4 regions of the Oceanobacillus sp. E9 genome follow, and region 1 is predicted to be linked to each of the others. Evidence: riboswitches for the same ligand, from Rfam matches in the RefSeq annotation. Region 1 holds a riboswitch; each other region holds the start of a gene.

Region 1 (3,292 bases):
TTTGTAATAAGCAAAGCCGCAAGTCGATTACCTTTTTCAACTTGTTCTGTAAATACGTCAGCAGCTTCATATACGGACATTTCCTCGCTTATAAAAAGATGATTATCTGATTTTTCGTATTCTAAAATATCTTTAGCAGTTGCATCCGTTATTTGTTGACCATCGTTCATAGAATTTGCTATCCATCGAGCAATGCCCTTGTGTGTAATTAATCCTTTAAAATCTTGATTCTCATAAATAGGTAACTTCGTTAATCCTCTATCTCTTACTACTTGAAGTAACTTTTGCATAGAATCGTTTAATTGGAATGTAACAACTTGTTTTATGAATGCATTCTTTACTTGTTTTGGACTTGTAAAATCTTCTTCTATTTTTTCGATACGTTCCACAATTGTATCATGAGGTTCTGCAATCGCATAGGAAACATCGATACGGTTATGAATAATTGCATTTCTGAGTTCAGCAAATTCCAATAAATCCTCGTAGTATCGTTTTATCGTAGCATTAGAGTCTGATAGAACTCGCACTGCTCTAGAGAAACCCATTTCTTTTTTGTTTAATTGTGATTTTAATGCTTTGTCAATACGATTAAATGCTGTGATAAAGCGCTCTGAATTTTTATACATATCTATTTCTCCTATCTTTGCGTTCTATCATTTTAACCGTTCAAACTTAACATTAAACATTCACTTATATCGTTTATTTCGCCTTGTAAAGTACTTTGCCGTTTTTTTCTATACTTCGTATGTCCTGATTTTCCGCTAAATAAATTAACCGAGTTAATGTCGCCATAAACTGACTGACAAAAGCTGTCCCTTTCATAGGTCCATAAATTTTAGTTGTTATTTTAAAAGCAGACATCGGTTTGTCCGATAAAAGTTGTTTGAGTTCCTCAAGACGAAAGAGATGTCGATTATAAGTTTCCATTATTCGTTCTGATAAATTTTCCATCTCTTTTCCATGACCAGGTAATGCTAATCTACTCGGATATTCCTGTAATTCTAATAAAGATGGTAAATAGTCCTTTAATGGGTTCAACTCTTCTCCCATCCATAAGCCAATCACTGGTGAAAGATGCTCTAACACATGATCACCTATAATCATTATTTCTTCTTGCTTATTATAAAAACAATAGTGATCAGGAGCATGTCCAGGTGTCCAAATTGCTTGAAAAGGCTGATTACCTAAGATGATTTGATCACCATCATCAAAAAATCCGTCTGGTTCAAAATCATAGATAAAAGAAAAATCCTTTATTTTTAACGGTAATGGCGGTGTACCATGACGTTTAATTAGTGATTTCATTCTTTCCATATGTGATTTCCGATCTTTTCCCTTAAGCATTTCTTTATATCCTCGTCTAGATACAAAGACGGGGATGGCATATTCCTCTTGAAACCATTTTGCTAATCCTATATGATCCTCATGAGTATGCGTTAATATCAGCTTTTCAATTTGATAATTATCCAAAACCGCCTTCCAAGTTTCCTTAGTTTCCGTGGCATAAATACCGGTATCTATGACAGTATATCCTTTTTCTCCTTTTATTAAATAGCAATTCACTTCCCCCATTGCACCTTTAAACCGCACTACTAATTGAAATATATCTTCTGTCATTTTCTTTAGCATGAAATACCTCTTTCTAACACCATTCAATGTATAAATGAGCATATTGTTATTTTATCGTTCCAAGATGGAATTGCAAGACAAAGGAACTAAAAATACATCAAAAGCAAATAACATAAAAAGATACTTTTTATTTTGAGATATCTATTCTTCCTCGAAAGAATGGTAGTTAAATTACTGTCGTTTACATACTCGATAAATATTTATTAAAAAACTATTGACATCCTATTCGATATCTTATAAAATTTCTATTAATTAAATATGACAATTCTTATCCAGAGAGGTGGAGGGACTGGCCCAAGGAAGCCTCGGCAACAGACTTATTTAAGTACTGTGCCAATTCCAGTAGCGTAAATGCTAGAAGATAAGAAGAGTATATCGTACGGTTTCCTGTACCCTCTTCTTACTTGTAGAAGGGGGTATTTATTTTTCCCCTATTCTCTGTACAGAACTGTCATATGTTAGTTTCATAGAGCAAGACCCTACTCTGTGAGACTAAACAAAATTTAATGGAGAAAGAAGGAAGGAAAAATGACAAAAACAATAATCAAAGCACCATTTCGAGCAGACCATGTAGGTAGTTTGCTACGACCAGAGCGTTTGCATCAGGCTAGAAAAAATTATTCGGATGGAAATATCTCAGAAAAGGAATTGAGAGACATTCAAACAGAAGAAATCAAGCGGATCGTAGACAAACAAATTGAAATAGGTCTACAAGCTGTTACGGATGGTGAGTTCCGTCGTTTATGGTGGCATACGGACTTTTTAGAAGAATTGAATGGTATTGAAGGATATATTCCAGAAAAAGGTTACTTATTTAAAGGAATTGAAACAGAGAGATATAACATTCGTAATAACGGAAAGATTAGTTTTCCAACAGACCATTCATTTGTCAAAGATTTCATTGAATTTAAACAGATAGTAGGGGAGCGTGCTGTTGCAAAACAAACCATTCCTAGTCCAAATCAATTATTTCACAAAGGAACACGCAACCCAGAAGTTTATCCAGATATTCAATCTTATGCAGAAGACATTATCACTACGTATCGAGATGCAATCCAAGCATTTTACGAAGCTGGATGTCGATACCTGCAATTGGATGATGTATACATTGCCGGCTTGAACGTAGATGAGTTAATAACATTTGAAGAAGATTTATCTCGTCAAGAGTTGATTGATTTATCTTTATATGTTGTAAATAGTGTACTTGAGAATAAACCAGATGATTTAATCGTAACTACACACTTATGTAGAGGAAACTATCGTTCTACTTGGGCATTCGAAGGCAGTTATGCTCATATTGCCCCAACCTTATTTGCTAATGAAAAAGTGGACGGATTTTTCTTAGAATATGATGATGATCGTTCAGGCAGCTTTGAACCTTTAGCTCATATACCTAATGGAGGACCACAAGTCGTAATTGGAGCAATCACTTCTAAATTCGGTGTGCTAGAGGACAAAGAAGAGATCATTAAGAAAATCAAAGATGCTTCACAATATATTCCGTTAGATCAAATTTCGCTTAGTCCGCAATGTGGATTTGCATCAACACATCAAGGAAATAAATTAACAGAAGAAGATCAGTGGAATAAATTACGTTATATCGTTGAACTCTCCAAAGAGATTTGGGGATAAGCTTAATAAAATCTATAAATAACTCCAAACT
Region 2 (3,292 bases), on a different contig from region 1:
ACTTGAAGAATTATTATCTGCAGAGAAATACGAGGCGTTTATTCAAGACTAATTTTTAGGCTGACAATTACACGTTATTTGTGTATAGTCAGCCTTTGTTTTATCATATAATGATAATATACAAATACTAGCTTATATTTCGATTAATGTATCAGTGAAGACGGTTTAAGTGTTTTGAGAATCGAATTATCATAAGTTTTATGGGAGATCTTTATTCCAAATCAAGTCGTGCTAAATAAGCATGTTTCTTGCTTACATAAGGAGTGCTATGCGATGATGACAAATGAATCTAATAAAGTAATAATTGTAGAAGGTTTGTCGGATAAACGACAGATTGAAAAAATCATTGATGATCATGTTATAATCGTTTGTACAAATGGGACTTTAGGTGTTGAAAAACTAGATGAACTACTAGAAACGTATCAATTAGATGAAAAAGATGTCTATATATTAGTAGATGAGGACCCTTCTGGTATGAAATTGAGAAAACAATTAGCGAGGGAATTACCTCATGCAGAACATATTTATGTGAGCAGTGAGTATCGCGAAGTTGCGGCTACACCTATGAAAGTTTTAGCTAATGTATTAATCGGAGCGAGATTTACAGTCCACCCATCTTATTTAATATAAAGAAAAGAACGATAAAGGTGATATATTATGAAGGAATGGAATAAACAAATGGAACGAGGTGTGATATATATTTACACACCATTTTGTGGAACTTGTTCGGTTGCGAGGGCGATGTTGGATAATATTGAACGACTTCACCAACAAGACATTTTTCACGAAATAAACGCATCTATTCACCCTGAATATATGCAGAACAACCAAATTGAAAGTGTACCATGCTTATTATTTATGGAAAATGGGGAAATTGTCGAAAGAATATATACGTTTTATTCAACTGCAAATATATATGATTATTTGATAAAATATCAACCAGAATTATTTTCAAATGCGACGTAATTTATTGATTGACAGTCCTATAAGCGCGTGCTAAGATAGGTACACTGAATTAATTAAAAATAACCATTAAAAATATGATATCTCTTATCTAGAGCGGTGGAGGGACTGGCCCTTTGAAACCGCGGCAACCTTCATAATTAATGAAAGGTGCCAATTCCTGCAGAAAATGAAAGATGAGAGAACGTCAGACGATATACGATAAGTACGTACGTCTTTCTGTTCTCTTACAGAAAGGCGTTTTTATTTTGACGAATTTTGGAGAAACTAAACGAAATGGTTGTTGGAGAGTAAGAGGAGGAATAAAGATTGATATCCATAGAAGGGTTAAGTAAAGTATTTTCATTAAATAAAAAAGACATCAAAGCTGTAGACTCATTGACCCTCAATATTGAAGATGGCGATATTTATGGCGTAATCGGTTATAGTGGAGCCGGAAAGAGTACGTTTGTACGTTTAATAAATCGACTAGAGGAACCTACATCTGGAAAAGTAACAATAGGAGATCAAATAATCACGGAATTAAATAAAAGTGATCTTCGTGTTGCACGACAAGATATAGGTATGATATTTCAACATTTTAATTTATTATGGTCACGTACGGTAGAGGACAATATTGGGTTTCCTTTAGAAATTGCTGGTGTTGATAAGCAAGAAAGAAAACGTAGAGTAAAAGAATTAATTGGATTAGTTGGTCTTGAAGGTAGAGAGAAATCATATCCTTCACAATTAAGCGGCGGACAAAAACAGCGTGTTGGAATTGCTAGAGCCCTAGCGAATTCCCCTAAAGTATTACTATGTGATGAAGCTACTTCTGCTCTAGATCCAGAAACGACTAATCAGATCTTATCATTATTACAAGACATTAATGAGAAATTAAATTTAACGATAATCTTAATTACCCATGAAATGCATGTTATTCGTAAAATTTGTAATCGTGTAGCTGTAATGGAGCAAGGAAAAGTAGTAGAAGAGGGACAAGTCCTAGATGTGTTTACAAATCCGAAACAATCAGTGACTAGAAAGTTCGTTGAACAGGTTATGAGTTCTAATGAGGATAGTGATATGTCAACGATCGTTGAAAATTATCCGAATGGGGTTTTATATCGAATTCATTTCTTAGGGGAGACTACAAATCAAACCTTAATCAGTCAGATAGCTAAACAATTTTCTGTAGATTTAAATATTATCCAAGGAAATATCACACAGACACAAGCAGGCAGCTATGGAGCATTGGTAGTTCAAGTAACGGGGAACGACAGTGAAATTGAACGAGCTAGAAGCTTTATCGAGAGTCAAGAGTCTGTTGAATTGGAGGTAATTCAACATGCTAAGTAGTTTATTTGAAGGGATCAAAATAGAAGATTTAATCGAAGCAACCTATGAGACGTTCTACATGACACTTATCTCAATGGTAGGAACAGCAATTTTTGGGATTTTGCTTGGGTTACTATTATTCCTAACTTCAAAAGGTAATATTTGGGAAAATCGAGTTGTGAATAATATTGTTGCAGCCTTTGTAAACATCTTCAGAGCTATACCATTTATTATACTAATTTTATTGCTATTCCCGTTTACCGATTTTCTAATGGGAACGATTCGTGGTCCTAATGCTGCTTTGCCAGCACTTATTATTGGATCTGCTCCATTCTATGCACGATTAGTAGAAATTGCACTTATTGAAGTGGATAAAGGTGTAGTGGAAGCCGCAAAAGCAATGGGAGCAAAGACAAGAACAATAATCTTTAAAGTTTTATTACCTGAATCAAAACCGGCACTCGTGTCTGGAATAACTGTTACAACAATTGCTTTGATAGGATATACCGCTATGGCTGGAGCGATTGGGGCAGGTGGACTTGGAAACTATGCTTATTATTTCGGGTTTCAGCGTCGTGACTTTGATGTTGTGTTATGGTGTACGATTATTATCGTACTTATCGTATTTATATTCCAATTCATCGGGGATGCTATTACTAGAAAACTCGATAAGCGTTAAAGAAGAATTCCTCAGGTAGCTTCACTACTTGTTGAAATAATTAATTAAAATGTTAAAAGGAGAGGACACAGAGATGAAGAAATTATTATTATTGTTAACTATTGCATTTGTGGGATTATTAGCAGCTTGTGGAACAAGTGATGAAGGTTCATCAGGTGATGAGTCGTCTGATGAAACCACAGAAATATCAGTTGGAGCTTCTAGTGTACCGCATGCGGAAGTTTTAGAAGAAGCAAAGCCATTATTAGAAGAGCAAGGAATTACATTAAATATAGAAGAGTACCAAGATTATATCTTGCCTAATGATGATTTAGCTGATGAACGTATTGATGC
Region 3 (3,292 bases), on a different contig from region 1:
ACATCGGAAATTCAGAAGAATATTATTGCTGGACAATTAAAGAAACATTATAGCTAAGGGCAAGTTGTAGGGAGGTATAGGTATGGACGATCCGATAGTTATTGTCAGTGCAACTAGAACACCAATTGGAGCATATGGTAAATCATTGAAAAATGTATCTTCTGGTCATCTAGCAAGTCATGTGATTAAAGAAGTGCTACAAAGAGTTTATATGCCAGCTGATCACGTAGATGAGGTTATTTTAGGAGAAGTAAGACAAACGACGGAATCATCGAATATTGCTAGAGTAGCAGCGCTAAGAGCGGGTATCCCTGAACAAGTGACTGCTTTTACAGTAAATAGATTATGTGCATCTGGAATCCAGGCAGTGACATCTGGAGTACAACAAATTCTTAGTAATCAAGCTGATATTGTCATAGCGGGTGGGACAGAGAGTATGAGCCGTTCTCCAATATACTTACGAAATACTAGATTTGGAGGAGATCGAACAACCATTGTCGATTCTAATTTAGAAGCAGGACAACAACCTCAAGAAATCTATGGTAAGAATCTATCTATGGGTATTACAGCTGAGAATGTTGCTAGAAAATATAATATATCAAGAGAAGATCAAGATGCATTTGCGATAGAAAGTCAGCGCAGAGCAAAAAAAGCTATAGAAAGTGGACGGTTTAAAGATGAAATAGCTCCTATTGAGGTTGTGGAAAAGAAACAGATATCTATATTTGAAGTAGATGAATATCCTCGATTTGATACATCTCTAGAGAAACTAGCAAATCTTAATCCAGTATTTGAAGCAGGTGGGACGGTGACTGCTGGTAATGCTTGCGGCAGAAATGATGGTGCCTCAGCTTTGGTTATTATGAAAGAATCACATGCCAAACATCTTGGCTTGCAACCACTCGCAAGAATCGTAGATTGGAGTACAGCGGGTGTTTCCCCTGAAATAATGGGAATTGGCCCAGTACCGGCAGTCAAACAACTACTTAAACGAAATCAAAAAACAATCCAAGACATAGATTTACTAGAATTGAATGAAGCTTTCGCTTCTCAATCCGTTGCTGTTATTCGTGAACTAGGTTTGGATCATGAAAAAGTAAATGTTAATGGAGGGGCGATTGCGTTAGGTCATCCGGTCGGTGCTACGGGCACCCGGATAATTACGACATTAATCTATGAACTAATAAAAAGAAAACAGCAATATGGTATAGCAACTTTATGCGCTGGTGGCGGCCAAGGAATGGCAATATTGATCGAACAGTGCTAAGTTATTTTGCAGTATCAGGATAAGTTGATTTGATATGGAAAAGTGATTGTTTAATTAAACGACGTAAGATATCAAGATTAATATCGCTGAGTTTGTTAATATAAACACACGATTTTCCGGTAGTGTATTTACCTAAAGCTGTCATTAATTCACTATCTTGAACAATATCTGTTGCGAGATAGAGACTAATTTTTGATTTTCTGGGAGAGTATCCTACTATTAAAAATTCTCCGGAGTGGCCAGAAGCGTATTTATAATTGTATTTTCCAAAGCCAATAATACTTGTTCCCCACATTTTTGCTGGATACTCAGTAGATTCGGTAAATATATCTAATAGTTTATAAGCATCTTCTTTCTTTTGAAGATGATCAACACTTTCGATGAATTGAATAACACTGTTTTCTGTTTCTTTTGTTTTTAGTTCATACATTTTCATCACTCCTAATCCTATGATTGATAATAGTATAACAAATATTTACAATATATTTTTGATTTAGATTGCAACTGGCAGTTTTTTATCAGGCACGGCATCACTCACTAGGAAATCATTTAAAAAATAATAAATGAATAATTTAAATTTCCTATTGATTATTTTATGGTTATCATATAAGATATTAAAAAGTTAATTTTTAAAAAATTAAATATAGTTAGACTTATCAAGAGAGACGGAGGGATTGGCCCGATGAAGTCTCAGCAACCAGCCTTATAAGGTATGGTGCTAATTCCAATAGGCTTATATGCCTTAAAGATAAGAAGAACAATGTAGGTTAACCCTTCTTCTTACTTTTGGAAGAAGGGTTTTTGTTTGTAAAAATAATGAAGGAGGAGATTATGATGAAGCGTAGTTTAAAAAGACGTTTGCAAGAAGGTACGGTAATAGTAGGAGAAGGATATTTATTTGAATTAGAGAGGAGAGGGTATTTACAGGCAGGTTCGTTTGTACCAGAAGTAGCACTTGCGAACCCGGATGCTTTAAAACAAACGTATCGTGATTTTATGAATGCTGGTTCGGATGTTGTATTAGCATTTACATACAATGCACATCGAGAAAAAATGCGCATTATTGGCAAGGAAGAATTATTAGAACCATTGAATAGAAGTGCTATTCGTTTAGCAAAGGAAGTAGCGAAAGAGCATCCATTGGAAGAAGCATTAGTTGCAGGAAATATATCTAATACAAATATCTTTGACCCTTATGATGAATCAAGCAAATCTAAAGTTAGAGAGATGTTCGCTGAAATGGCTCAGTGGAGTAAAGAAGAAGATGTTGATTTTATTAATGGTGAAACATTTTATTATCATGAAGAAGCAGAAATTGCTTTGGAAGAAATATTGAAAAAAGACTTGCCAGCTGTCATTACACTAGGGTTAATGGGAGAAAACATTTTAAGGGATGGCTATACGGTAGAGGAATCTTGTAAAATATTATCGGAAAAGGGAGCACTTGTAGTTGGAATGAATTGTTTCCGAGGTCCAGATACGATGCAACCTTATATTGCAAAAATTAGAAAGCATGTAGACGGTTATGTAGGAGCATTACCCATTCCATATCGTACATCAGATGAGCATCCGACATTTTTTAATTTACCTGATGGTGGTTGTAGTTGCCATTTGCCTACTGAAACAACTTTTCCAACTGCTTTAGATCCACTGTACCATAACCGTTATGAATTAGCAGAGTGGGCAAAAGAAGCAAAGGGGATTGGTGTTAATTATATTGGGTTATGTTGTGGAGCATCTCCAGCAATGCTTAGAGCTGTTGCAGAGGCAGTCGGTAAGGAGACCATTAATTCTCCCTATTCTCCTAATATGGAGAAGCATTTCTTGTTTGGGAAAGATAAAACATTAAAAGAACATAATGTAGGCTATCGATTTAAGGCATAACAAATCTTATATTGATGGTAAATCTCCTATACTATTCATTTAGATACAGTTGGAGAAGTACGAACCTCATTGTTATAAAACCAAGTAATCTTATTTGAATAATTATAAGGAGGAGAATTTAATGAGAAGTAAGTTAATGAG
Region 4 (3,292 bases), on a different contig from region 1:
AACATAATCCGTGAACACCTTTGACTCGATTTCGATGCCTTCCTCTTCTGCTAGTTCCGTTACTTTTTCAAGAATTTCTTCATGTGGCCCTGCCGTTACACCGATGACTAATTTTTCATCATCGTACAATCCTTGACCCGACCCGCTAGATTCCTCACTGCCACACGCAGCCAATAATGATATTGCTAAAAATACGATCGCTATTAATAATCCTTTTTTCATGATGTTTTCTCTCCTCTTTTTTCCGTGTAATAGGCTTGATTATATTTCTCTACTTGCTGTAACGCACCAGCTAATGATTCCGCCGTAACTTCCTTATTCATAAAATGAATCGACTCTTGCGGCAGAATTGCTTTCTGAATGATTTTCTCCACGAGCTCCGTATTGGTTACATCAATGCCGATTCCTTGTAAACTAGACGGCAATTGCCATTGATCGTAAAAATCGAGTAGACGCAAAAGCTCATCCTCTTTGTTTTCGAATGCCAATTGGCCAAGAATTCCGTATGCGACGAGCTCTCCGTGTAAGAAGTTTTTTGCCTCGATTGCTTCCGTTAATCCATTATGTAGCGAATGCGCACCGGCAATTCTCCCTGCTTTATCGCCAAATCCGCCTACCATTCCACCCGTGATGATGATCGCCTCGATAACTCGAATAAATGCAGGCGTAACTTGTTTAGTGCGTGCGGCATCCAGTGCAGCCTTTCCATCCTTCAGTAGTACATCCCGGCAAATCCCCGCAGAAAATTGTGAAACTTTCACTGGTACAGGCGCTTCTTCATTCGGGTAAAAACTCTCGATCAATGCATCTGCTTCATAAAATTTTGCCAGTGTATCACCTATCCCCGCCCTTAAATATTCTATTGGGGCATGTGCAATGATAGCTGGTTCTACTAAGACAAGCGTCGTCGCCAACGGAAAATCCGTATAATGTGTAAATGCCCCATCGCTGTCATAGAAAACACTAAGCGGTGTCCACGCAGCACAAGTCGCAGAAATCGTCGGAATTAAAATCGATTTAACATCTGCTTTCACAGCTGCGGCCTTCGTAATATCGAGCGCAGTCCCGCCGCCAATACCAATCACAGCTTCCACAGAATGTTGATGAAGCTGTTTCGCTATGGTCTCTGCTTTTTCTAGCGTGGTATGACCTTCGATAAAGATGATATTCGGTTCTACTTGCTCCACTAATACATAAGGTAAATACGGCTTTGCCGCCTGCCATGATTTCTTCCCTGCGATAACTTGTATACAGTCAACTGATAATTCTTCAAGGAGTACAGGAATTTCCTCTAAGACATCAGAGCCAATCCGATAATGACCAGGAGCTCCTTTAACAATAGATGTGGACATAAACCCTTCCTCTTTTCTCATGGTGTAAATTTTTTTGGGAAACTAAAAATGCCTCCCGATTTGAACTCGAGAGGCATAACATAACAATATGTAAGTCATTCATCACCTCTCTTATTTCTCAAAATACTATCCGTATTTTGCAGGATTTAGCACCTATTCATCATTGGAATTAAGATGAACGGTTGCCGGGCGTCACAGGGCCAGTCCCTCAGCCACTCTCAATAAGAGATATTAGCGTATTTAATTTTAATTATCATACTATTACGGTTTTTACTAATTGTCAATAAGGGATTTTATTTATAACGTCAGATTAATCATTAGTGTCCTTAAATTGAATTGAGGAATCCTTTTCTTGCAAGTTATTATCCTTGCTTTTGTACTCTTTGGTAGAATGCTTGAACCTTAGAATTACTATCCTCTGCCTTTCAATGATAACTAGAACTTTCGTTTTTGATAAGGCATACCTACTTCTTCTTCGCAATACTGTTTAAGACTATACAGAAAAATAGCCCAATTATAATTACAAATGCGATAACATGTGGTAACATCCTTCCAATTCATCTGCCGAAATGTGATTGATGTCTTCCCATTATTTTCCTCGATATCAAAAGAAATAGTCGTACCTATCCATTCTGCATCTCCCGAATCAACACATTGCCACACAATTTTTTTATCGGGAACAAGCTCATCAATTCTCATCTTTGTTAAGTCATTTTCACCAAATCGGAACTCATTTATAAAACCTATGTGATTATTAACTTTTAATTCATTTGTCCATATTTCCGAAAGGCCTTTCTCAGTAGTCAATGTTTCGTACACTAGCTCCGCTGGAACATTCACACTTTGTAGATGCTCAATATTCGCCATATCTCATCTCTCCTTCATTAAAGAATTTCAAATCCACTTTTATTTTACCTCATTACAAATAATGTGGTTTCTTATCGATTGCTATTTTTTGGATACTTCCCTGTAGTTATTGCCTTCCTTTTTTACATTACGTCAGCGTCAGTATTTTACAAATATCCACACTTCATCCCAAATAATCGAACTTTATTTAAAATGATCAATCTTATTTTAAAGCCACAGCAAAACCAACTAAATGACTTTGAGTAGAGTGTAACATCAAAAAATTCGGATTTCTCACGCTAAGAAGGTTTGCTTCTTCGACGTTTAAAATACTACTAACCGTTAGACCGGGAAGCCTTTAGGACGTTAACCACTGACAAATCGCTTAATCCATAATACGATCGGGCGTGATAAGAAAAGAATAGAAGTCTAATTCTCAATGTTGTAAGTGAGAAATTAAGCTTTTAACAATTTGGTTGTCTTATTATCGATAACCGTATATTTTACAGGTATCTTGAAGTAACCCCCTTTTTCACCATAAAATCCGAATACCCAATTTTATATGATTCCTATTTGTTGATATTTTTATTTTAACTTTAATTAGACAATGATTATACCGTTGTTTTATCATTTCCACACACAAAAAGGGTCTTGCAGGACGTGTTCTTCCCCTTTGCTGAACAGGATAATTTTTCTTAAAAAAGGAAGATTATACTTGCGATTTAATGAAGAATTACGTAAAACAATGGGAATACGAATGCGAAACGCTAGAGAAGAAAAAGGATTAACACAAGAACAAGTAGCGGAAATTAGTGATTCCGATGACAAACACATCGGAAAAGTAGAAAGAGGAGAGAAAACTCCTTTAATATCAACCATGTATGGATTTTGGAAAGCAACCGATATAGATATGAACCAGCTCTTTCGTGAATTACAAGAACTCGAGAACCAATTAGAGAAACAACAATCACTAGAGGAAGAAAATCTAGAATAACTCCATCTACTTTTAATGGTATCTCCTCTATGACTATGGCTATTTACCCTACATATAGACCTGATGTTTCTTCTATTATTCTCGAGCAACAGAAATCAAT

Evidence for each region. A riboswitch is a leader RNA that binds a small molecule or an ion and turns the genes downstream of it on or off. The one in region 1 is predicted to bind S-adenosylmethionine.
Region 2: another riboswitch for S-adenosylmethionine. It lies ahead of AQ616_RS18675 (methionine ABC transporter ATP-binding protein); the one in region 1 lies ahead of AQ616_RS10735 (5-methyltetrahydropteroyltriglutamate--homocysteine S-methyltransferase).
Region 3: another riboswitch for S-adenosylmethionine. It lies ahead of AQ616_RS17330 (homocysteine S-methyltransferase family protein); the one in region 1 lies ahead of AQ616_RS10735 (5-methyltetrahydropteroyltriglutamate--homocysteine S-methyltransferase).
Region 4: another riboswitch for S-adenosylmethionine. It lies ahead of AQ616_RS02225 (iron-containing alcohol dehydrogenase family protein); the one in region 1 lies ahead of AQ616_RS10735 (5-methyltetrahydropteroyltriglutamate--homocysteine S-methyltransferase).

The regions. Positions count from the first base shown of each region.
Region 1 covers NZ_LSNA01000007.1:223,335-226,626, reverse strand. Annotated here, with positions in the region: gene AQ616_RS10745 (CBS domain-containing protein) at 1-626, opposite strand, end outside; gene AQ616_RS10740 (MBL fold metallo-hydrolase) at 700-1,629, opposite strand; SAM riboswitch class I at 1,895-1,997, shown strand; gene AQ616_RS10735 (5-methyltetrahydropteroyltriglutamate--homocysteine S-methyltransferase) at 2,158-3,261, shown strand.
Region 2 covers NZ_LSNA01000011.1:43,312-46,603, reverse strand. Annotated here, with positions in the region: gene gcvH (glycine cleavage system protein GcvH) at 1-52, shown strand, start outside; gene AQ616_RS18685 (ribonuclease M5) at 274-630, shown strand; gene AQ616_RS18680 (thioredoxin family protein) at 658-966, shown strand; SAM riboswitch class I at 1,048-1,146, shown strand; gene AQ616_RS18675 (methionine ABC transporter ATP-binding protein) at 1,273-2,301, shown strand; gene AQ616_RS18670 (methionine ABC transporter permease) at 2,291-2,959, shown strand; gene AQ616_RS18665 (MetQ/NlpA family ABC transporter substrate-binding protein) at 3,033-3,292, shown strand, end outside.
Region 3 covers NZ_LSNA01000009.1:240,167-243,458, reverse strand. Annotated here, with positions in the region: gene AQ616_RS17345 (acyl-CoA dehydrogenase family protein) at 1-57, shown strand, start outside; gene AQ616_RS17340 (thiolase family protein) at 83-1,267, shown strand; gene AQ616_RS17335 (DUF1801 domain-containing protein) at 1,269-1,697, opposite strand; SAM riboswitch class I at 1,918-2,022, shown strand; gene AQ616_RS17330 (homocysteine S-methyltransferase family protein) at 2,102-3,151, shown strand; gene AQ616_RS17325 (aliphatic sulfonate ABC transporter substrate-binding protein) at 3,273-3,292, shown strand, end outside.
Region 4 covers NZ_LSNA01000001.1:484,369-487,660, forward strand. Annotated here, with positions in the region: gene AQ616_RS02220 (MetQ/NlpA family ABC transporter substrate-binding protein) at 1-222, opposite strand, end outside; gene AQ616_RS02225 (iron-containing alcohol dehydrogenase family protein) at 219-1,352, opposite strand; SAM riboswitch class I at 1,461-1,580, opposite strand; gene AQ616_RS02230 (SRPBCC family protein) at 1,788-2,219, opposite strand; gene AQ616_RS02235 (helix-turn-helix domain-containing protein) at 2,914-3,192, shown strand; gene AQ616_RS02240 (competence protein ComK) at 3,222-3,292, shown strand, end outside.